Regions from separate parts of the Streptomyces sp. NPDC012794 genome, predicted to be linked through region 4. Evidence: riboswitches for the same ligand, from Rfam matches in the RefSeq annotation. Region 4 holds a riboswitch; each other region holds the start of a gene.
What was found. Region 4 has a riboswitch for cobalamin ahead of ACFY7H_RS21335 (ABC transporter substrate-binding protein). Riboswitches for the same ligand answer to the same signal wherever they lie in the genome.

Region 1 (5,347 bases), on a different contig from region 4:
ATCGAGAGCGCACGGGCGACGTTCGACAAGTTCGACGTGAACGGTGACGGCTTCGTCACGGCCGACGAGTACAGCGCGGCCATGAGGGCGATGGGTGACCACTACGTCACCGCCGCGATCGCGGACTCCGTGATCGCCGCCAAGGACAGCGACGGCGACAAGCTGATGAGCTTCGACGAGTTCTGGGCCTCCCTGAACAAGTAAGCGCGGCGCGTCCGCCTCCGCCCCGCAGGCCGGGGCGGGGGCGCGTCAGGCCCCGTCCTCCGGCGGAGCCTCCCCCGAAGCCAGTTTCTCCACCTCGGACAGCGCTTCCTCCAGCCAGCTCAGCCAGAACCCCTCCAGGGCGATGCCGCCGTGCAGCACGAGCCGGCGCAACCGGTCCGCGGCCGCGTCCCGCCCCGGCGGGAAGTCCTTCGCCTCGATGGCCTCGTACGTGGCCAACTGCGCCCGGTGCAGCTCCAGATGGCGCCGCAGCTCCGGCCCCAGCCGCTGCGGGCCGACCACCGCCGCCGCACGGATCCGCAGCAGCAGTGCGTCCCGCACCGGCTTCGGGTCCTGACTCTCGTCCACCCACCGCGCCAGCTCCGCGCGGCCGTCGGGCAGGACCTCGTACTCCTTCTTCTGCCCGCGCACGGGCACCTCGCTCGGCAGCGCCCGGATCAGCCCGGCCTCCTCCAGCCGCCCCAGCTCCCGGTAGATCTGCTGGTGCGTGGAGGACCAGAAGTAGCCGATCGACTTGTCGAACCGCCGGGTCAGCTCCAGCCCCGAGGAGGGCTTCTCGAGCAGGGCGGTCAGGATGGCGTGCGGCAGCGACATGCCGCCATCCTAGGTTTGCGGCCGGGCCGGCGGCGCCGCCGGCCGCCACTCGGCCAGCGCCTCCGGCACCCGCGGACCGGGCACGCCCGCCGCCAGCAGGCCGTGCGCGCGCAGCAGGGCCGTCACCGCCGGCGCCCAGGCCTGGCGCAGGCCCGCCGACGCCAGCAGTTCCGGGTCCGACAGCAGCTCCCCGGCGGGGCCCGTACGGATCCCGGCCGGGGTCAGCACGGCCGCGTCGTCGGCCCAGCGGACCGCGAGGTCCACGTCGTGGGTGGCCATGACCACCGTGGTGCCGGTCGCGCGCAGCCCCGCGAGGACGTCCAGGAGGCGTTCCTGCCCGTCCGGGTCGAGCCCGGCAGTCGGCTCGTCCAGGATCAGCACCCGCGGGGCCATCGCCACCGCGCCCGCGATCGCCGCGCGCTTGCGCTGCCCGTACGACAGCAGGTGCGTCGGGCGGTCCCGCAGCGCGGTGATGTCCAGCGCGGCCAGGGCGGCGTCCACCCGCTCGCGGACCTCCGCGGCCGGCAGTCCCAGGTTCATCGGGCCGAAGGACACGTCCTGCCCGACGGAGGCGGCGAAGAGCTGGTCGTCCGGGTCCTGCACCACCAGCTGCACCGAGGTGCGCAGCCGGACCAGGCCCTTGCGGTCGTACGCCACCTCCGCGCCGCCGAGGCGCAGCGCCCCCGTGCCGGGCCGCAGCCCGCCGCTCAGCAGCCGCATCAGCGTGGTCTTGCCGCTGCCGTTGCGGCCCAGCAGCACCAGCGCCCGGCCCTCGGCGATGGCGAAGTCCACCCCGGACAGCACGGCCGGGCCGTCCTCGTACGCGTAACCCGCGCCGACCAGCTCCACCAACGGGGTCACAGCCACAGCTCCTTCAGTACGAGGGTCCCCGCGACCAGGGCGGCCAGCAGGGCGGCGGACCCCGCCAGGAACCGCCGGGACAGCGCCGCGTCGGGTACGAGCACCCGCAGCGCGCCGTCGTAGCCGCGCCCCGCCAGCCCCTGCTGGAGCCGGGCGGCACGGTCGAAGGCCCGGACGAACGAGGTCGCCGCGAGCCCGGCCAGCGAACGCCACACCGCGGCCCGGCTCGTCTGCCCGAGCCGGGCCGCCTGGGCGCGGCGCACCTGGGCCATCGAGTCCAGCAGCAGGAAGCCGATCCGGTACATGACCAGGGCCACGTCCACCACGGGTGCGGGCACCCCGGCCCGCACCAGCCGGGGCAGCACGTCCGAGACCGGTGTGGTGAAGGCGAACAGCAGCACCCCGAGCGAGGCCGCGGAGGTGCGCAGCAGCAGCTCGGCCGCGTGCCGGGGCCCGTCCGGGGCCAGGGCGAGGAAGCCGTCGGGGCTGCCCACCGAGACCATCAGCGGCAGGGCCCCGGTCACGCAGAACCCGAGCGGGACCCGGAAGGCCCGCCACAGCTGCCGCCCGGGCACCCCGGCGGGCCCGAGCAGCACGGCCAGGGTCGCGGCGGCGACCAGCGGCCCGCCGGGCCAGGGCGGCAGGCACACGGCGGTGACCGTGAGCCCGAACCCCAGCAGGGCCTTCTCCAGGGGGTGGCGGCCCCGCCAGCGGCTGGAGTGGGCCGCCACGTCGATCGGCAGCACCGCCTACGGCTCCGGGGTGGTGCGGGTCTTCTCGGCCGCCCCGGCCTCGGCGAGGGCCTGTGCGGCGCCCTGGCGCCGGCCCTTGCGGACGCCGAAGTAGTAGGCGAGGACGCCCGCGCCGAGCGCCGCCTGGAGCGCGAACAGCGCCGACTCGATCTCGCCCGAGGGGGGTTCGTACAACGGGGAGAACCAGGGCTCGTAATCCGGCTTCAGCTCCGTGATGGCCGCCTCCGCCTGGGCGTCGGCGCCGGCGAACGGCTCCTCCTTGCCCTCGCCGAGCCCCAGCGCGAGCGGGATCACGGCCAGTGCCGCCACCAGGAGCAGCAGCAGGGTGTTGATCTTCGTGTTCCTGGTCATCAGAGTGCCGCCCCCTGCTCGGTCCGCTTGCCGCCGGTCAGCTTCGTGACGCCGAGCCGGACCAGGTCCGCCGCGCTGGACTGCATCAGCAGCCGCATCACGAGCACGGTCAGCAGGCCCTCGCTCACGGCGAGGGGGATCTGGGTGAGGGCGAAGATGCCCGCGAACTTCTCCAGGGAGCCCAGGAAGCCGCTCGCCGGGTCGGGGAAGGCCAGCGCCAGCTGGACGGAGGTCACGCAGTAGGTGATCAGGTCGGCGAAGAAGGCGCCGAAGAAGACGCCCACCATCAGCGGCAGGCCGGACCTGCGCAGCAGCCGGTAGACGCCGTAGCCCGCCCAGGGCCCCGCGACGGCCATCGAGAACACGTTGGCGCCCAGCGTGGTGAGCCCGCCGTGGGCCAGCAGCAGCGCCTGGAAGAGCAGGGTGATCGTGCCGAGCACCGCCATGACCGGCGGACGGAAGAGGATGGCTCCGAGCCCCGTTCCGGTCGGGTGCGAGCAACTTCCCGTCACAGAAGGGATCTTCAGGGCGGACAGGACGAACGTGAACGCACCGGACGCCCCGAGCAGCAGCGTGCTCTCCGGGTTCGCCTTCACCTCGCGGGTCAGGGCCCGGACCCCGTGGACGACGAAGGGGGCGGACGCGGCGCCCCAGGCGGCCGCGTGCAAAGGGGGCAGGAACCCCTCGGCGATATGCATGAGTTGGGAGACCTCTCCAGCACCTCGTGGATGGACGACGCGCCTCGGCCGGTCTCCTGGCTCACGGGTCATGATGCCCGGGCTCCGCCTTCCCGGGCCCGTGCGGTCTCCCGCGTGGGCCCAGTGGCCTGCCCGCTGGGGGCGCCTCCCGGACGGCGTCAGGGAGGATTGGAGCCGGACTTCCCGATTACAGTGGCGAGGGCCGCACCGGTTTTCCACCGGTTTCCCGAACACCAAGGCCCGATGACCCTAGTCGTCCGCACGGACCGTCACAACCCGGACCCCCGGACACCGGCGGCCGCCCCCCTGATACGACGGCGGGCCCGGGACGTCACGCGTCCCGGGCCCCCCGTCCGTACCCGCTCGGGTCAGCAGGTGTTCGGGTGCGCGATGTCCAGCACGAACCGCTCGGGCGAGTGCAGGACGGAGGTGCTGTAGGACGGCTGGGTGTCGAAGGCGGCGCCGAAGGTCACGTACCCCTCGAAGTCGCCGGTCAGAGCGATGCCCTTGAGCTTGCTGAGGTAGATCTTCTGGAGCTTGGGCCCCTGGTAGACGTTCTGCCCCGCGTCGTCGTGGGCGGCGGCGGGGTGCAGCCGGATCTCCAGGAAGTACTTCCCGGCCAGCGGCACGGGCTTGCCGGACCCGTCGTAGACCAGCTGGGACACGGGGGTGACGGTGACCGGGGGGACGTACCCCTGGAGGTCGATCACGATCCGGTCGAACGTGCAGTGCCCGCCCCAGCGCGCGTTGACGACGAGCGGGGTCTGGGTGCGGGTGGACGTGGTGGCGGCGGAGGCCGGCGACGTGGAGAGCGCGAGCCCGGCGGTGAGCAGGGCGCCCGTGGCCAGGGCCACGATCCGGCGGCGGTGCGGGTGACGCATGATGTCTCCCCGGTTCCGTGAGACGGGGACTGCCTGTCATCTCCTAGGACACCGCCGGGGCGCCCGCGGTTCCGCGCGCCGCGCCTCAGTACGCCAGCAGCGCGCTCAGCTGCGCGTCCAGGTCGTAGTGGCGCCGTTCCTGCCCGCGCGGCACCAGCTCCGTCATCCGCCGGCACAGCGCGCGCACGTCCCTGGCGCGGGCGGAGACCACGCAGCCGAGCTCGCCGTTGCTGAAGCCGAGCAGGACGCGCGGCTCCGAGCCGCTCCAGCGGGGCCACACCTGTACGTCGCCCTCGCCGGTGGGCGCGTGCTGCCCGTCGAGCAGCAGCTCGCGCGCGAACACCCAGCGGGCGAGGTGGGCCCCAGCGCCCCGGAGGTCGACGGCCACCTCGTACGGGCGGTCCGTGCGGTAGACGAAGCGGCCGGTCAGGGGCACGCTCAGGGGGGCGGCTTCCAGCCGCAGCGGCAGGAGTCGGTGGTCGGTGATGATGGCCATCGGCGGCTGCCTCTCGTCGTGCGGGGGTGGTCCGGCGCCCCTCCCCGCACGCTATCGCCGCCCGTGGGCGCGCTCCGGGGCCGAAGGTCCCGAGGGGCCGGGCCGCACGGCCTCTTTTCGGCCACGACCCGGTCCGCACACCGGTCCGGACCCCGCCCGGAGATCCTTATCGGTTCAGCACTCGATCACGTTGACCGCGAGCCCGCCGCGCGCCGTCTCCTTGTACTTGACCTTCATGTCGGCGCCCGTCTCCTTCATGGTCTTGATGACCTTGTCGAGGGAGACCTTGTGGCTGCCGTCCCCGCGCATCGCCATCTTCGCCGCGGTGACGGCCTTGACGGCGGCCATGCCGTTGCGCTCGATGCAGGGGATCTGGACGAGGCCGCCGACCGGGTCGCAGGTCAGGCCGAGGTTGTGCTCCATGCCGATCTCGGCGGCGTTCTCGACCTGCTCGGGGGTGCCGCCCAGGACCTCGGCGAGGGCGCCCGCCGC
Region 2 (5,347 bases), on a different contig from region 4:
GAGGCCTCGTCCCAGACGGGGCGGACGCCGAGGAGGGCGAGGGCCTCGGCCACGTCGTCGCCCGCCGTGCGCATCGCGCTCGTGCCCCACAGCGACAGGCCGACCGAGGCCGGCCACTCCTCGTCGTGGTCGGTGCGGTAGCGGGTCAGCAGGGAGTCCGCGAGGGCCTGGCCCGTCTCCCACGCCAGCCGGGACGGGACGGCCTTGGGGTCGACCGAGTAGAAGTTGCGGCCGGTCGGGAGGACGTTGACCAGGCCGCGCAGCGGCGAACCCGACGGGCCCGCCGGGACGAAGCCGCCGTCCAGGGCCCGCACGACGTGGGCGATCTCGTCCGTGGTGCCGGCCAGGCGGGGGACCACCTCGTGCGCGGCGAAGGCGAGGATGTCCGCGACGGCCCGCGGACGGCCCGCCGCGACGGTGGCGACCGCGTCGGGGGACCAGCCGGCGTCTTCCATGGCCTGGACCAGGGTGCGGGCGGTTTCCTCGACCTCGTCCGCCGCCGTGCGGGTGGCCGCCGACTCGTCGAGGCCGAGGGCCTCGCGCAGGCCCGGCAGGGCGGAGGCGCCGCCCCAGATCTGGCGGGCACGGAGGATGGACAGCACCAGGTTGACCCGGGCCGGCCCCGTCGGGGCGCCGCCGAGGACGTGCAGGCCGTCGCGGATCTGGGCGTCCTTGACCTCGCACAGCCAGCCGTCGACGTGCAGCAGGAAGTCGTCGAACCCGTCGTCGTCCGGACGCTCGTCGAGGCCCAGGTCGTGGTCGAGCTTCGCGGCCTGGATCAGCGTCCAGATCTGGGCGCGGATCGCCGGGAGCTTGGACGGGTCCATGGCGCTGATCTGGGCGTACTCGTCCAGGTGCTGCTCCAGGCGCGCGATGTCGCCGTACGATTCCGCGCGGGCCATCGGCGGCACGAGGTGGTCGACCAGGGTGGCGTGCACGCGGCGCTTGGCCTGCGTGCCCTCGCCCGGGTCGTTCACCAGGAACGGGTAGACGAGCGGGAGGTCGCCGAGCGCCGCGTCCGGCGCGCAGGACGCGGAGAGGCCGGCGTTCTTGCCCGGCAGCCACTCCAGGTTGCCGTGCTTGCCCAGGTGGATCATCGCGTCGGCGCCGAAGCCGCCGTCCTCGGCGGCCGCCTGGATCCAGCGGTACGCCGCCAGGTAGTGGTGCGAGGGCGGCAGGTCCGGGTCGTGGTAGATCGCGATCGGGTTCTCGCCGAAGCCGCGCGGCGGCTGGATGAGGATCAGCAGGTTCCCGCGGCGGAGCGCGGCGAGGACGATGTCGCCGTCCGGGTTCGAGGAGCGGTCCACGAACATGTTGCCGGGGGCCTCGCCCCAGTGCTCCTCGACGCTCTCGCGCAGCTCGGCCGGGAGTTCGGCGAACCAGCGCCGGTAGTCGGCCGCCGGGATGCGGACCGGGTTGCGGGCCAGCTGCTCCTCGGTCAGCCAGTCCTGGTCGTGGCCGCCGGCCTCGATCAGGGCCCGGATCAGCTCGTCGCCGTCGCCGGAGACCAGGCCGGGGATCTCGGCCTCGGGGCCGAAGTCGTAGCCGTGGGCGATGAGGGTGCGCAGGAGCTCGACGGCGCTGGCCGGGGTGTCCAGGCCGACCGCGTTGCCGATGCGGGAGTGCTTGGTGGGGTACGCGGACAGGACGAGCGCGATCCGCTTGTCGGCGGGCTCGATGTGGCGCAACCGGGCGTGGCGCACGGCGATGCCGGCGACGCGGGCGGCCCGCTCCGGGTCGGCGACGTACGCGGGCAGGCCGTCCTCGTCGATCTCCTTGAAGGAGAACGGGACGGTGATCAGACGGCCGTCGAACTCGGGGACGGCGACCTGGGTGGCGGCGTCGAGCGGAGACAGGCCCTCGTCGTTCTCCTCCCAGTTGCCGCGCGAACCGGTCAGACACAGCGCCTGGAGGATCGGCACGCCGAGCCCGGCCAGCGCCCCCGCGTCCCAGGACTCGTCGTCCCCGCCGGCGGAGGCGGTGGCGGGGCGGGTGCCGCCGGCGGCGAGCACGGTGGTGATGATCGCGTCCGCCGGCTCCAGCGCCTGGAGCAGCTCCGGCTCGGGGGAGCGCAGGGAGGAGACGTAGAGGGGAACGGGCTGCCCGCCCTTGGCCTCGATGGCGTCGCAGAGGGCGTGCACGAAGGCGGTGTTGCCGCTCATCTGGTGGGCGCGGTAGTACAGCACCGCGACCCGGGGCCCGGTGGCCGTGCCGGCGGGCCGGTCCAGGGGACCCCAGGTGGGGGAGGCGGCGGCGGGCTCGAAGCCGTGGCCGGTGAGCAGCACGGTGTCGGAGAGGAAGCGCGCCAGCTGGCCGAGGTTGGCCGGGCCGCCGTGCGCGAGGTAGCGGTGCGCCTCGGCGGCGATGCCGATCGGGACCGTGGAGGCCTCCATCAGCTGGGCGTCGGGGGCCTGTTCGCCGGTCAGCACGACCACCGGGCGGGTCTGGCCGGGGGCGAGGAGCACGTCCAGGCCCTCCTGCCAGGCGCGCAGGCCGCCGAGGAGGCGTACGACGACCAGCCCGACGCCGTCGAGCAGTCCGGGGAGATCGTCGAGGGGAAGGCGGGAGGGGTTCGCGAACCGGTACGGCACGGGGCCGCCGGCGACGTTCGCGGCGCGGGCGCTGAGCAGATCGGTGTCGGACGTCGACAGCAGCAGGATCATGCGGCGGCAGGCCTTCCTCGGGGTTTCCGCGCCCCGGGCAGTGAGGACAGCGGGAGTTCCTGACTCACCCGGCCGATCGCTCCGCGGGGTTCACAGTGGCGGGACCGCGCCGGAATCGCACCGGGCTTCCTCCCATGTCGCCGTCCTCGGCGATGACGGGCCGAGCGGCCCGTCGGAAGGTCATCTTAGGCGGCCTTTCCCCTGGCCGGGAGTGGGGGTGGGATCGGGGCCGCCCCGTCGCCGCGGCCCCGCCCCGGACCCCGCGCCCCGCACGCGGGCGGCGCCGCCTCCCGGCCCGGCGCGGCGGGAGGCGGCCCGGGCCGGGGTGGCGACGGACACAGGCCGGGGCCGCGCAATCGTGGGTATGCTCGCGGCCATGCCCCAGCCCCCCTCCGCCGCGTCACGGGACGAACCCGTCATACGCGACCGCGGCGACGCCTGCCCCGGCGCGCTGCGGCTGCACGCCGCCGACGACGGCTACCTGGCGCGCGTCCGGATCCCCGGGGGACTGCTCACCACCGCCCAGGCGTTCGTGCTCGGGGCCGCCGCCGACCGGTTCGGCGACGGGCACCTGGAGCTCACCTCGCGCGGCAACGTCCAGCTGCGCGGCCTCTCCGACGGCTGCGGCACCCGGCTCGCCCGGCTGCTGGACGGTGCCGGGCTGCTGCCCGCGCCGAGCCACGAGCGGGTGCGCAACATCGTGGCCTCCCCGATGGGCGGCCCCCGCGTCGCGTACCGGGTCCGGGAACTGGACCGGCTGCTCTGCGCGAGCACCCGGGCGACGGCCCTGTCCGGGCGGTTCCTCTTCGCCGTTGACGACGGGCGCGGGGACGTCGCCGCCCTCGACCCCGATGTCACGGTGCTGGGGGGCGGCGGTGACGGGGAGGGCGGGGACGGTGGCGACCGTGACGGGGGCAGTGGCGACGGCGGGCGCCGGGTGCTGGTCCGGCTCGGAGCCGCCGCCGACGCCGTCCGCGTGGCCCCGGCCGACGCGCCCCGGGCGGCGCTGCTGGCCGCCGAGTACTTCCTCGACGCCGCCGACGCCGCCGGCACCCGGGCCTGGCGGGTCGCCGAGCTGCCTGACGGACACGACCTGGACGGCGGGGAGTTCGCCGCGCGACTGGCCGCCGCCGGGATCGACGCGGCCCGCGTCCCCGAGGTGGCGTGGCCCTGCGCGGAACCGCCCCGGCCGCGGGGGGCCGGGGGCGCGCTGTGCGTCCTGCCCCCGCTCGGCCGGCTGAGCTCCGCCCAGTGGCGGACCCTGGCCGAGGTCGCCGAAGCCGGCGGCCGGGAGCTGCGCGTCACCCCGTGGCGCAGTGTCGTCCTGCCGGACACCGGGACCCCCGTCCCCGCCGGCGGCTGCGCACGGCTCGAGGCGGCCGGCCTGGTGGTCCGCCCCGACAGCCCCTGGCAGTCCGTCACCGCCTGTACCGGCAAGCCCGGATGCGCCAAGTCCCTGGCGGACGTACGCGCCGACGCGCGTGCCGTCGTAAAGGAAGTCGTCAAGGAAACGGAAACGGCGCCCGCGCTGCCCGTGCACTGGTCCGGCTGCGCCCGCCGGTGCGGCCACCCCCGCGGCACCGCCTGGGTGGACCTGGTCGCCACCCCCGACGGCTACGCGCTCGACGGGCGGCCCACCCCGTACGCACACCTGGCGGCCGCCCTCACGGCCGCACGCACCACCACAACACCCGCATCGCAGTGAAGAAATGAGCGAGTACACCGTGTTTGAGTACGAGAAGGACGGCGCCGCGATCTACCGCCAGTCCTTTGCCACGATCCGCGCCGAGGCGGACCTCTCCGGGCTGCCCGCCTCCGTCGCCCAGGTCGCGGTGCGCATGATTCACGCCTGCGGCATGACCGACCTCCCCCAGGACCTCGGCTACACCGCCGACGTCGTCCTGCGCGCCCGCGCCGCGCTGCACGCCGGCGCGCCGGTCCTGTGCGACGTACAGATGGTCGCCAGCGGCGTCACCCGCAAGCGGCTGCCCGCCGGCAACGAGGTCATCTGCACCCTCTCCGACCCGGCCGTGCCCGCGCTCGCCGCGAAGATGGGCACCACGCGCAGCGCCGCCGCGCTCGAAGTCTGGCGGGAGCGGGGCCTGCTGGAGAACTCCGTGATCGCCGTCGGCAACGCGCCGACCGCACTCTTCCGGCTGCTGGAGATGATCGAGGAAGGCGCCCCCCGCCCGGCCGCCGTCATCGGCGTACCGGTCGGTTTCATCGGCGCCGCCGAGTCCAAGGACGCCCTCGCCGCCCACCCCTCGGCCCTCGACCACCTCATCGTGCGCGGCCGGCGCGGCGGCAGCGCCATCGCCGCCGCCGCGGTCAACGCGATCGCGAGCGAGGAAGAATGAGCGGCCGTCAGAGCGCCGTGAACGGCGGCGCGGACGTGACGAAGGGCAAGCTGTACGGAGTCGGCCTCGGCCCCGGCGACCCCTCCCTGATGACGCTGCGGGCCGTCGAGGTCATCGCGGAGGCGGACGTCGTCGCCTACCACAGCGCCCGCCACGGCCGTTCCATCGCCCGCTCCATCGCCGCGAAGCACCTGCGCTCCGACCACGTCGAGGAACCGCTGGTCTACCCGGTCACCACCGAGACCACCGACCACCCCGGCGGCTACCAGGGCGCGATGGAGGAGTTCTACGAGACCTCCGCCGCCCGCCTCGCCGCGCACCTGGACG
Region 3 (5,347 bases), on a different contig from region 4:
GTCGCCGGGCGGGAGCGCAGGTAGTACGTGGTCTTCAGGCCCTGCTTCCAGGCGTACGCGTACATCGAGCTGAGCTTGCCGATGGTGGGCGTCTCCAGGAACAGGTTGAGCGACTGGCTCTGGTCCAGGTACGGGGTACGGGCCGCCGCCATGTCGATCAGGCCGCGCTGCGGGATCTCCCACGCCGTGCGGTACAGCTCGCGGATCTCCGCCGGGATCCAGCCGAAGCCCTGGACGGAACCGGAGGAGTCGCGCAGCGCCTCGCGGGTCTGCGCGTCCCACACCCCGAGCTCCTTGAGGTCCTCCACCAGGTAGGCATTGACCTGGAGGAACTCACCGCTGAGGGTCTCGCGCTTGAAGAGGTTGGAGACCTGCGGCTCGATGCACTCGTACACGCCCGCGATCGAGGCGATGGTGGCCGTCGGGGCGATGGCGAGGAGCAGCGAGTTGCGCATGCCGGTCTTCGCGATCCGGGCGCGCAGGGCGTCCCAGCGCTCGGGCCAGGTGGGCTCGACGTCGTAGTGGTCGGGGTGCAGGACGCCCTGGGCGGTACGGGTCTCGGCCCAGGCCGGGAGCGGGCCGCTGCGCTCGGCGAGGTCGCAGGAGGCCTCGTACGCGGCCAGCATGATCCGCTCGGAGATCCGCGTGGAGAGGGCCTTCGCCTCGGCGGAGTCGAAGGGCAGGCGCAGCTTGAAGAAGACGTCCTGGAGGCCCATGGCGCCCAGGCCCACCGGACGCCACCTGGCGTTGGACCGGCCGGCCTGCTCGGTCGGGTAGAAGTTGATGTCGACGACGCGGTCGAGGAAGGTCACGGCCGTGCGGACGGTCTCGTCCAGGCGCTCCCAGTCCATCCGGCCGTCGGCGACGAACGCACCGAGGTTGACCGAGCCGAGGTTGCAGACGGCGGTCTCGCCGTCGTTGGTGACCTCGATGATCTCGGTGCAGAGGTTGGAGGAGTGGACGACGGTGCCGGGCAGCGCGGTCTGGTTCGCGGTCCGGTTCGAGGCGTCCTTGAAGGTCATCCAGCCCTGGCCGGTCTGCGCGAGCGTGCGCATCATGCGGCCGTACAGGTCGCGGGCCGGCATGGTCTTCTTCGCGAGGCCCGCCGCCTCCGCCTTGAGGTAGGCGGCGTCGAACTCGTCGCCGTACAGGTCCACCAGCTCGGGGACGTCGGCCGGGGAGAACAGCGACCAGTCGGCGTCGGCGTTCACGCGGCGCATGAACTCGTCCGGGATCCAGTGCGCGAGGTTGAGGTTGTGCGTGCGGCGCTGGTCCTCGCCGGTGTTGTCGCGCAGTTCCAGGAACTCCTCGATGTCCGCGTGCCAGGTCTCCAGGTAGACGGCCGCGGCGCCCTTGCGGCGCCCGCCCTGGTTCACGGCGGCGACGGAGGCGTCGAGGGTCTTCAGGAACGGCACGATGCCGTTGGAGTGGCCGTTGGTGCCGCGGATCAGCGAACCGCGGGCGCGGATGCGGGAGTACGAGAGGCCGATGCCGCCGGCGTGCTTGGAGAGGCGGGCCACCTGGTGGTAGCGGTCGTAGATCGAGTCCAGCTCGTCCAGCGGGGAGTCCAGCAGGTAGCAGGAGGACATCTGCGGGTGTCGGGTGCCGGAGTTGAAGAGCGTGGGGGAGGACGGCAGGTAGTCGAGGCGGCTCATCAGCCGGTAGAGCGAGGCCACTTCCTCGACGGCCTGGACGCTCTCGTCCTCGGCGAGACCGCAGGCCACGCGCAGCATGAAGTACTGCGGGGTCTCGATCACCTGGCGGGTGTGCGGGTGCCGCAGCAGGTAGCGGCTGTGCAGGGTGCGCAGGCCGAAGAAGCCGAAGCGGTCGTCCGCACCGTCGGCGAGCGCGTGCTCGACCAGCGCGTTCAGCCGGCCGGCGTGGGCGGCGACGAAATCGGCGGTCCGGTCGGCGATCAGGCCCTCGCGGTGGCCGACGGCGACGGACTCGGCGAAGGAGGTGGCGCCCTGGCCGGCGGCCTCGTCGGCCACGGCCAGCGTCAGCAGGCGGGCGGCGAGGCGGGAGTAGGCCGGGTCCTCGGAGATCAGGCCCGCCGCGGCCTCGGTGGCCAGCCCGCGCAGCTCGGCCTCGTCGGCCGCGGAGCTGCGTCCGCGCAGCGCGGCGGCGGCGACCCGGCCCGGGTCGGTGTCGGGGAGGTCGGCGGTCAGCTCGGTGAGAGTACGCAGCAGCGCGGCCCCCGGGCCTTCGGTGGTGTCGCCAGAAACGGACTCGGCGCGCGGTGCGGAAGGCGCGATGGTCACGGCGGGAGCTCTCCCTCGCTCGGCCCGGTCGTCGGCGGATCGGGGCAGGGGGAGGCGCGTGCGGGCGCGACGGAATCGCGTACTCACCGCATGGCGTCCACCGGCCCAACCGCGAAGCCCGGACGTGTCGGCACCCGGTTCGGTCGACCCGGGCGCACTGTCGGCAGGTCCTCGGACTTGTCATACCGTTGCGGGACAGTTCCGGATTCACACCGGATTCCCCTGCGGCGACAGCGAGGATGAGCATACATGTGGGGGGCCACCGATGCGCGACCCCCCACATGTTGTGTCGGTGCGGCTACAGCTCCAGACGGTAGGTCAGCAGCGTCAGGGCCGGGAACGGCGACCAGTCGAGCTCCGGAGTGCGGACGAAACCCATGCGCTCGTAGATCCGCCGGGCGCCCGGCATGGCCGGCTGCGTGGACAGCACCAGAGCCGTGAGCCCCAGGGCCCGGGCCCGCTCGGCGCAGGCCCGTACGAGGGCCTCCCCGACCCCCTGCCAGCGCGCCTCGGGAGCCACCGCGAGCATCCGGAACTCCGCCTCCTGCGGGCCGGCCACGTCCGCGAGCCGGCTCCCGGGTGCGGCGAACGTCACGCCGCCGAGCAGCCGGCCGTCCCGCACGGCGACCAGCACCTCGCCTTCGCCGGCCCGCCCGGCCACGTCGCGCAGCGCGTTCAGGTAGGTGTCGTCCTCGTTCAGGTCGAGCAGTCCGTCCCCGGTGTAGGCCGCGCCGGTGATCTCGCCCAGCCGCTCGTACTCGTCCGCCCTCGCGGTTCTGATGTCGAAGTCCATGCCCCCGAGTGTGCGCCACGCCTGCCGGCTGCCCGGCGCCGTCGTCGCGGGAGGTGCGCCGGACGCGCCGAAGGGCCCCGCCGTCCCGGTGCGGGACGGCGGGGCCCTTTCGCGGGCACGAGTGCCCTCAGCAGCAGCGGAAGCCCTCCCGGGGGTCCGCCTCGCGGGCGTCGGTACGGGCCCGCTCGAAGGCGCGCCGGGTCATGACCTCGGCGTCCGGGTCGTGCGTGCGGGCGTGCGCGACGTAGCGGTCGTACGCGGCCTCGCCGGAGAACTCCCGTACGAAGAACCGGGCCTTCGCCAGCGCCCCGCGCACCCGGCTCACGCGACCGGTTCCTTGGCCGGGCTGCCGCGCCCGTCGAGGCCGGCGGCCGCGAGCTCGGCCTTCTCCTCGGCCGTGGCGATGAGCCCGGCCGGGGCGATGATCTTCGACTCGGTCCACGGCACCTCGGAGAGGCGGACGGACTCGGGGTGGGCGATGGCCTTGAGGCAGGTCCGGGCCGCGTCCGCCAGCACGATGATGATCAGGACCGCGAACAGCGCCGACAGGACCCCGTCGACCGTCGCGTTGGTGACCACGGTGTGCATGTCGTCCATGTTCTTGGCGGGCGGGAGCACCTTCCCGGCGTCGATGCCGGTCTGGTACTTGTCGCGCTGCGCGAAGAAGCCGACCTTCACGTCGTCGGAGAAGACCTTCTGGTAGCTCGCCGTGAGCGTGACGGCCACGTCCCAGGCCAGCGGAACGGCCGTGACCCAGGCCCACTTGAGCCGCCCGGACTTGACCAGCAGCGTGGTGCAGACGGCCAGCGCGACCGCCGCGAGCAGCTGGTTCGCGATGCCGAACAGCGGGAAGAGCTGGTTGATGCCGCCCAGCGGGTCCTTCACGCCGACCCACAGGAAGTAGCCCCAGCCGCCGACCACGACGGCGCTCGCGAGCCACACGCCCGGCTTCCAGCTGACGTTCCGGAAGGACTTGTGGACGTTGCCGAGGGTGTCCTGGAGCATGAACCGGCCGACGCGGGTGCCCGCGTCGACGGTGGTCAGGATGAAAAGGGCCTCGAACATGATGGCGAAGTGGTACCAGAAGGCCTTCATCGCGGTGCCGCCGACCACCGCCGAGAAGATCTCCGACATGCCGAGCGCGAAGGTCGGCGCACCGCCCGTACGGGACAGCAGGCTGGCCTCCTCCACGTCCTTCGCGGCCTGCGCGAGGGCCTCCGGGCTGATGGCGAAGCCGAGGCCGGTCACCGCCTCCGAGGCGCTCTGGACGGTGGTGCCGACCACGCCGCCGGGGGAGTTGACCGCGAAGAACAGGCCGGGCTCGATGATGCACGCCGCGATCACCGCCATGACGGCGACGAAGGACTCGGTGAGCATGGCGCCGTAGCCGATGATCCGGACCTGGGTCTCCTTCTGGATCATCTTCGGGGTGGTGCCCGAGGCGACCAGCGAGTGGAATCCGGACAGGGCCCCGCAGGCGATGGTGATGAAGACGAAGGGGAACATCGCCCCGGCGAAGACCGGGCCGTCGCCGCGCGAGGCGAACTCGGTGACCGAGGGCATCTTCAGCGTCGGCATCGCGAGGACCACGCCGATCGCCATCAGCGCGATGGTGCCGACCTTCATGAAGGTGGACAGGTAGTCGCGGGGCGCGAGCAGCAGCCACACCGGCAGCACCGAGGCGACGAAGCCGTACACGACCATCCAGATGACCAGCGTCTCCTTCTCCAGGGTGAAGGTGTCAGCCCAGGAGGACTCGGCGACCCAGCCGCCGGCGACGATCGCGAGCAGCAGCAGCGCGACGCCGATGAAGGAGACTTCGGTGACCCGGCCCGGGCGCAGGACGCGCAGGTAGACGCCCATGAAGAGGGCGATCGGGATGGTCATGCCGATGGAGAAGACGCCCCAGGGGGAGTGCGCCAGCGCGTTGACGATGACCAGCGCGAGCACCGCCAGCAGGATGACCATGATGACGAACACGGCAATCAGGGCGGCGGCCCCGCCGACGGGGCCGATCTCGTCCCGGGCCATCTGGCCGAGCGAACGGCCGTCGCGCCGGGTGGAGAAGAACAGGGTCACCATGTCCTGGACGGCGCCGGCGAAGATGACGCCCGCGACGATCCAGATGGTGCCCGGCAGGTAGCCCATCTGCGCGGCGAGGACCGGGCCGACCAGGGGCCCGGCGCCGGCGACGGCGGCGAAGTGGTGGCCGAAGAGCACGCGCCGGTCTGTGGGATGGAAGTCGACACCGTTGTCGAGGCGTTCGGCGGGAGTGGCCCGCGTCTTGTCGACC
Region 4 (5,347 bases):
ACGACCGCACCCGCCTCGCCGCCGAATACGCCGAACGCTACGCCCTGGACCACCACAACCTCGACGAGGAGTTCTGGGAGCGGATGACCGCGCACTACAGCCAGCTGGAGATCGTGGAACTGAGCATGAGCATCGGCTCCTGGCTCGCCTTCGGCCGGCTCAACCACGTACTGGGCCTCGACAGCGTCTGCGTGCTGCCGGGCGGCTGAACGGTGACGCCCCGGCCACCGCACGGCCCGGGGCCGCCCGGTGGATCCGGACGGCCCCGGGGTGAGGCCTCCTCAGAGGTCCGTCGCGATGATCCTCTCCATGTTCCGCTCGGCGAGGGCCGTGATCGTCACGAACGGGTTGACGCTGGTGTTGCCGGGGATCAGCGCTCCGTCGATGACGTACAGGCCCGGGTGCCCGTGCAGCCGGCCGTAGTTGTCGGTGGCCCTGTTCAGTACCGCGCCGCCCAGCGGGTGGTACGTCAGGTGGTCGCCCCAGACCCTGTTGGTGCCGAAGAGGTCGGTGCGGTAGATCGTCCCCTCTTTGGCGTTGATCCGGTCGAAGATGGTCCTGGCCATGTCGATGGACGGCTGTTTCCAGGCCGTCTGCCAGTCCAGCTCGACCTTCCCGGCCGCCGCGTTCCACGAGAACCGCGCGCGGTGCGGGTTCTTGGTGATGGAGAGGTAGAAGGACGCGTATGTCTCGATCCCCGTCGGCAGCGGGGCCACCTCGGCGAAGGCGCCGCCCGCGTCCCAGTTGTCGATGCCGCCGCAGGGGATGGAGGCCTGTACCTTCCCCGTCGGGTCCCACATATGGTTGGCGCGGCCGCACATGACGTTCCCGTTGTCGCCCCAGCCCCTGCCCACCTCGTCGTTCAGGTGCGGCAGGGCGCCCGTGGCCTTCAGCCGGACCAGCAGCTTGCTGGTCCCGACGCTGCCGGCCGCGAAGAACACCCGGTCGGCGGTGACCGTCTTGGTGGCGACGACGTCCCCGGTGGTGCCGAGCTGCTCCATGACGACCGTGTAGCCGCCACCGTCCGAGGGGGAGACGGTGGTGACCCGGTGCAGGGGCGAGATGGTGACCCTCCCGGTCGCCCTGGCGGCGGCCAGGTAGGTCTGCTGGAGGGACTTCTTGCCCGCGTTGTTGCCGTAGAGGATCTCCCCGTCGAGGGCGGACTTGGGAACGGTGCCGGCCGCCTCCTGCTCCATGTAGGCCCAGTCGTAGACGTCGGGGACGAAGACGAAGGGGAAGCCGGAGCGCTGGGCGTGCTTGCGGCCGACGCGGGCGTACTGGTAGCAGGCGACCGTCTCGAACCAGTCCGGGTCGACGAGTCCCACTCCGAGCCCGGCGTTGGCCCGCGGATAGTAGGTGCGGTACATCTCCTCGGCGTCCACCGAGGGGAGGACGGCGGCGAAGTTCTGCCGCCTGGGGGTCACGGCCATACCGCCGTTGACCAGCGAGCCGCCGCCGACGCCACGGCCCTGGTAGACGGTGATCCCGCCCATCTCCTCGGCATCGAGGATGCCCGTGTACCGGGGGACGTCCTTGTCGATGGGGAAGCCGAGGAAATTGCTCAGCGGTGCCTTGGTCCTGGTGCGCAGCCAGTACGAACGGTAGTCGGGCCTGGTGGTGTTGGCGAAGATCTTGCCGTCGCTGCCGGGGGTGTCCCAGGCCATGCCCATCTCGGCCATGTGTACGGGGACGCCGGCCTGGGCGAGCCGCAGCGCGGCGACGGAGCCGCCGTAGCCGGTGCCGATCACGAGGACCGGGACGTGCGCCCCGGATGCGAGGGGAGTGGGGGCGTGCGCGGCCGCCATGGCCGGTTCGGCATGGGCGGGGGGTGTGTTGACCGCGAGGGCGGCCGCTCCGAGAATAGAACCAGTTCCAGCGATGAATCCGCGGCGGGAAACACCCCTGGACACCTTGCTGTTCAGGCTTTTGTCACTCATGTGACGTTCCTCACTCTCGATGGAGTGGGAACAAGTTCTACTGGCGAACGCCTGCTAAGTCACTACACGCGTCGCGGTAACTTCCGGCCGGTTCCGGCCCGTTCGCGGCGGCGGGGCCCCGAGGCTCAGGGCAGGCTCCAGTGGCCCACGTCGTCGCCCAGCCCCGCGTCCAGCGCGAACTGCACCGCGGCGAGGCGGGCGTCCTCGGGGAGCCGGAAGGTGACGAACCCCGAGGCCGAACCACCGGGAGGCAGGGTGAGGGTGCCGGGAAGGCTCGGCCCGGCGCCGGTCGCGGTGCTGGAGCCCGTGAACCGCTGCCCTTCGGCGTCGAGGAGGTGCGCGGCCGGCGCGGGGGAGTCCTCGTACGGCACCGTCCCGGTGTTCTCCAGGCGCAGCTCGACGGCGACCAGCCGGTCGGCGTCCACACGGCCCGCGGGGTCGACGACCCGGGTCAGCGTGACGTCGAGCCGCTCCCCGGGCCGGCTCCCGTCGAGGGGGACGGTCTCCCCGGACCCGTCGGGCCCGGCGCCGACCAGCAGGAGCGCGAGGAGGGGCCCCAGCAGCCGCCCCGCACGGTGGCGCACGACTCCTCCTCCACTCCGCGTACCCGCCCCCTCCCCGCCCACGATCCTCCGCCGGCCCCGCTCCCGCCACCGGCGACACGGAATATGGATTGGATCTCCCGCCCGCTTCATGGCAGGCTTGGCGCCACTGGAGGGGTATAGCTCAGCTGGTCAGAGCGCTGGTCTCCAAAACCAGATGTCGTAGGTTCGAATCCTGCTACCCCTGCCGAGCCGGACCCCGGGAGATCACTCCCGGGGTCCGTTCTTGTTTCCGCGTCCGCGGGGCGCCGGGCGGTCAGGGGCAGGTCTCGTCGGTCTTGGCGACGGTGAAGGTGACGGGCTGGCCGTTCAGCGCGGTCCCTGCCTTCGGGTCCTGGGAGCAGACCTTCCAGTTGGACTCCTGAAGGACCATGCGGCTCTGCACCGCGTCCTTCACGGTGATCGACGCGTTGGCCGGCAGGGCGGCGCGGACGGCCTTCATGCCCTGTCCGGCGAAGTTCCCCATGGTGTTCCCGACGGGCTTGGGAGCGGGCGCGTCCACAGCGGGGCAGGACTCTTCGAGCTTGACGGCGCCGAAATCGATGGTGGTGCCGGTGTCGACGGTGCTGCCGCCGGCCGGGGTCTGGGAGCAGACCTTCCAGTTGCGGTCGAGGGTCTGAAGCCGGTCGCGGCCGAGCGCGTCGTGGGACTTGAGCACGTAGAACCCCGCGGCCTGCGCCTCGTCCTGGGCGGTTTGAAGACCCTTGCCGACGAAACTGGGGAGCCGGCCCGCCTTCACCGGTGCTGGTGTGGGGGCGGCGGACGAGGGGGTGCCCGGCGCAGCGGGCGTGTCGGCTGCCGCGGGCTTGCCGGCGGTACTGGCGGCCGGGGGATTACAGCCGGCGAGGGCCAGGGCGGTGGCGGCGGTGAGCAGGGTGATCGTGTGGCGTGTGCGCATCGCGCCATGTTCGCCGGGAACGGGTGGCTGTGGGGTGGCTGTGACCGGTCTGTGACGTGTGCAAGTCCCGCACGGTGGCGGGACTTCGGCAACCGGGCGCGCCGGAGCCGTGACCAGGGCCGGGCGCGTGCCGCCCGGTTCCGACGACGCCCGTGGCGTCCTGGGCGTGTTGCCGGACAGGTGGGTGATGCGGCCGGCGGTGTTCGGCCTCCGCCGGAGCGTCAGGATCCGTGGCCCCTTCCGGGGGGGGCGAACACCGCGTCTGGCAGACTTGGCACGGTTGTCCCGGCGGTGCAGGACAGGAAACCGGTGTGAATCCGGTGCGGTCCCGCCACTGTGACCGGCCGCCGCGTCCGCGCGACGGCCGGGAGTCAGACACTGACGCACCGCCTCTTCACTTCGACCGGGGACGAGGATCCCCCGGAGAGGCCTCATCATGTCGCGTGTCCGCGCCGCCGTGCGCTCCTTCCTGCCGCTCGCTCTCGTCGTGCCGCTCGCCGCCTGCGGCGGTCCGCCCGGGGCGGAGCGGCCCGGGCCCGGTGCGCACGCCGCGCCCGGGTTCCCGTACGCCGTGACCAACTGCGGCGTCAGCACCACCTATCAGGCGCCGCCCGAACGCGCCGTCACCATGAACCAGCACGCCACCGAGATCATGCTGGCCCTCGGACTCCAGGACCGGATGGCCGGCACCGCGTATCTCGACGACTCCGTGCTGCCCGCCTACCGGCCCGCCTACGACAAGATCAAGGTGCTGGCCGAGGAGTACCCCTCGAAGGAGGTGCTCCTCGGGGCCAACCCCGACTTCGTGTACGGCGGTTACGCCAGCGCCTTCGACAAGGGGCAGGGCCGGGACCGCGAAGGGCTGGCCAAGGCCGGCATCAACTCGCGGCTGAGCGTGGAGTACTGCACCCAGGGCCCGGTCGGGCTCGAACAGCTGAAGACCGAAATCACCGAAGTCGCCCGGACCTTCGGCGTGCCCGAGCGCGGCGCGGCCCTCGTCCAGGACGAGCAGCGCCGCGTCGACGCCGTCACCGCCCGCGTGAAGGACAGGCCCCGGCCGTCCGTCTTCGTCTACGACTCCGGGGAGGCCTCCGCCTTCACGTCCGGCGGCAACGGCATAGGCAACGAGATCGTCTCCCTGGCCGGGGGGACGAACGTGTTCGCCGACCTCAAGGACACCTTCGGCGACGTGCCGTGGGAGAAGGTCATCGAGCGCGGTCCCGAGGTCATCCTCATCTACGACTACGGCGGCACCACCGTGGAGGCCAAGAAGCAGCGCCTGCTGAACGATCCGGCGCTCGCGCGGGTTCCCGCCGTCAGGGACCGCCGGTTCGTCGTGCTGCCGCTCTCCTCGGCCGTGCTCGGGGTCCGCGTCGCCGACGCCGTCGAGTCCCTGGGCCGCCAGCTGCACCCCGACGCCGCGTGAGCCGGGGCGTGAGGGGGCGCCGTACCGTCGGTGTCCTGGTGCTCCTCGCCGCCGCGCTCGCCGCGGCGGCCGTGGCGGGGCTCGCCCTGGGACCCGTACGGATCGCCCCCGGTGAGGTCGTCGGCATCGTCCTCCGCGGCCCCGGGATGCCCGGCGCCTTCCCCTCCATCGTGTGGGACGTGCGGATGCCGCGCGTGCTGCTCGGGGCCGTCGTCGGGGCCGGGCTCGCGGTCTCCGGCGCCGTGCTCCAGGCCCTCGTACGCAACCCGCTCGCCGATCCGTTCCTCCTCGGGGCCTCCTCCGGAGCCTCGGCGGGAGCGGTGCTGGTCATCGTGTCCGGCGCGGGCGCCGCCGGACTCGCGGGCGGGCTCGGGCTGCCGGCCGCCGCGTTCGCGGGCTCGACGGTGGCGCTCGTCGCCGTCTACGCCATGGCCCGGCGCGGCGGCACCATGAGCACCGGGCGGCTGATCCTGGCCGGGGTCGC

Region 1: another riboswitch for cobalamin. It lies ahead of ACFY7H_RS20550 (energy-coupling factor ABC transporter permease); the one in region 4 lies ahead of ACFY7H_RS21335 (ABC transporter substrate-binding protein).
Region 2: another riboswitch for cobalamin. It lies ahead of cobN (cobaltochelatase subunit CobN); the one in region 4 lies ahead of ACFY7H_RS21335 (ABC transporter substrate-binding protein).
Region 3: another riboswitch for cobalamin. It lies ahead of ACFY7H_RS06130 (ribonucleoside-diphosphate reductase subunit alpha); the one in region 4 lies ahead of ACFY7H_RS21335 (ABC transporter substrate-binding protein).

The regions. Positions count from the first base shown of each region.
Region 1 covers NZ_JBIBCI010000010.1:201,990-207,336, forward strand. The annotation lists gene ACFY7H_RS20525 (EF-hand domain-containing protein) at 1-204, shown strand, start outside; gene ACFY7H_RS20530 (PadR family transcriptional regulator) at 250-816, opposite strand; gene ACFY7H_RS20535 (ATP-binding cassette domain-containing protein) at 826-1,683, opposite strand; gene cbiQ (cobalt ECF transporter T component CbiQ) at 1,674-2,423, opposite strand; gene ACFY7H_RS20545 (energy-coupling factor ABC transporter substrate-binding protein) at 2,427-2,780, opposite strand; gene ACFY7H_RS20550 (energy-coupling factor ABC transporter permease) at 2,780-3,478, opposite strand; cobalamin riboswitch at 3,507-3,731, opposite strand; gene ACFY7H_RS20555 (hypothetical protein) at 3,847-4,359, opposite strand; gene ACFY7H_RS20560 (SsgA family sporulation/cell division regulator) at 4,445-4,855, opposite strand; gene ACFY7H_RS20565 (L-serine ammonia-lyase) at 5,030-5,347, opposite strand, start outside.
Region 2 covers NZ_JBIBCI010000029.1:25,205-30,551, forward strand. The annotation lists gene cobN (cobaltochelatase subunit CobN) at 1-2,663, opposite strand, end outside; cobalamin riboswitch at 2,696-2,853, opposite strand; gene ACFY7H_RS31790 (cobalamin biosynthesis protein CobG) at 3,028-4,368, shown strand; gene ACFY7H_RS31795 (precorrin-8X methylmutase) at 4,373-5,020, shown strand; gene ACFY7H_RS31800 (precorrin-2 C(20)-methyltransferase) at 5,017-5,347, shown strand, end outside.
Region 3 covers NZ_JBIBCI010000003.1:16,194-21,540, reverse strand. The annotation lists gene ACFY7H_RS06130 (ribonucleoside-diphosphate reductase subunit alpha) at 1-2,261, opposite strand, end outside; cobalamin riboswitch at 2,406-2,543, opposite strand; gene ACFY7H_RS06125 (GNAT family N-acetyltransferase) at 2,560-3,054, opposite strand; gene ACFY7H_RS06120 (YbdD/YjiX family protein) at 3,182-3,379, opposite strand; gene ACFY7H_RS06115 (carbon starvation CstA family protein) at 3,376-5,347, opposite strand, start outside.
Region 4 covers NZ_JBIBCI010000011.1:67,736-73,082, forward strand. The annotation lists gene ACFY7H_RS21310 (carboxymuconolactone decarboxylase family protein) at 1-209, shown strand, start outside; gene ACFY7H_RS21315 (GMC oxidoreductase) at 282-1,937, opposite strand; gene ACFY7H_RS21320 (DUF4352 domain-containing protein) at 2,063-2,521, opposite strand; tRNA gene ACFY7H_RS21325 (tRNA-Trp) at 2,653-2,726, shown strand; gene ACFY7H_RS21330 (PASTA domain-containing protein) at 2,796-3,437, opposite strand; cobalamin riboswitch at 3,701-3,839, shown strand; gene ACFY7H_RS21335 (ABC transporter substrate-binding protein) at 3,874-4,863, shown strand; gene ACFY7H_RS21340 (FecCD family ABC transporter permease) at 4,872-5,347, shown strand, end outside.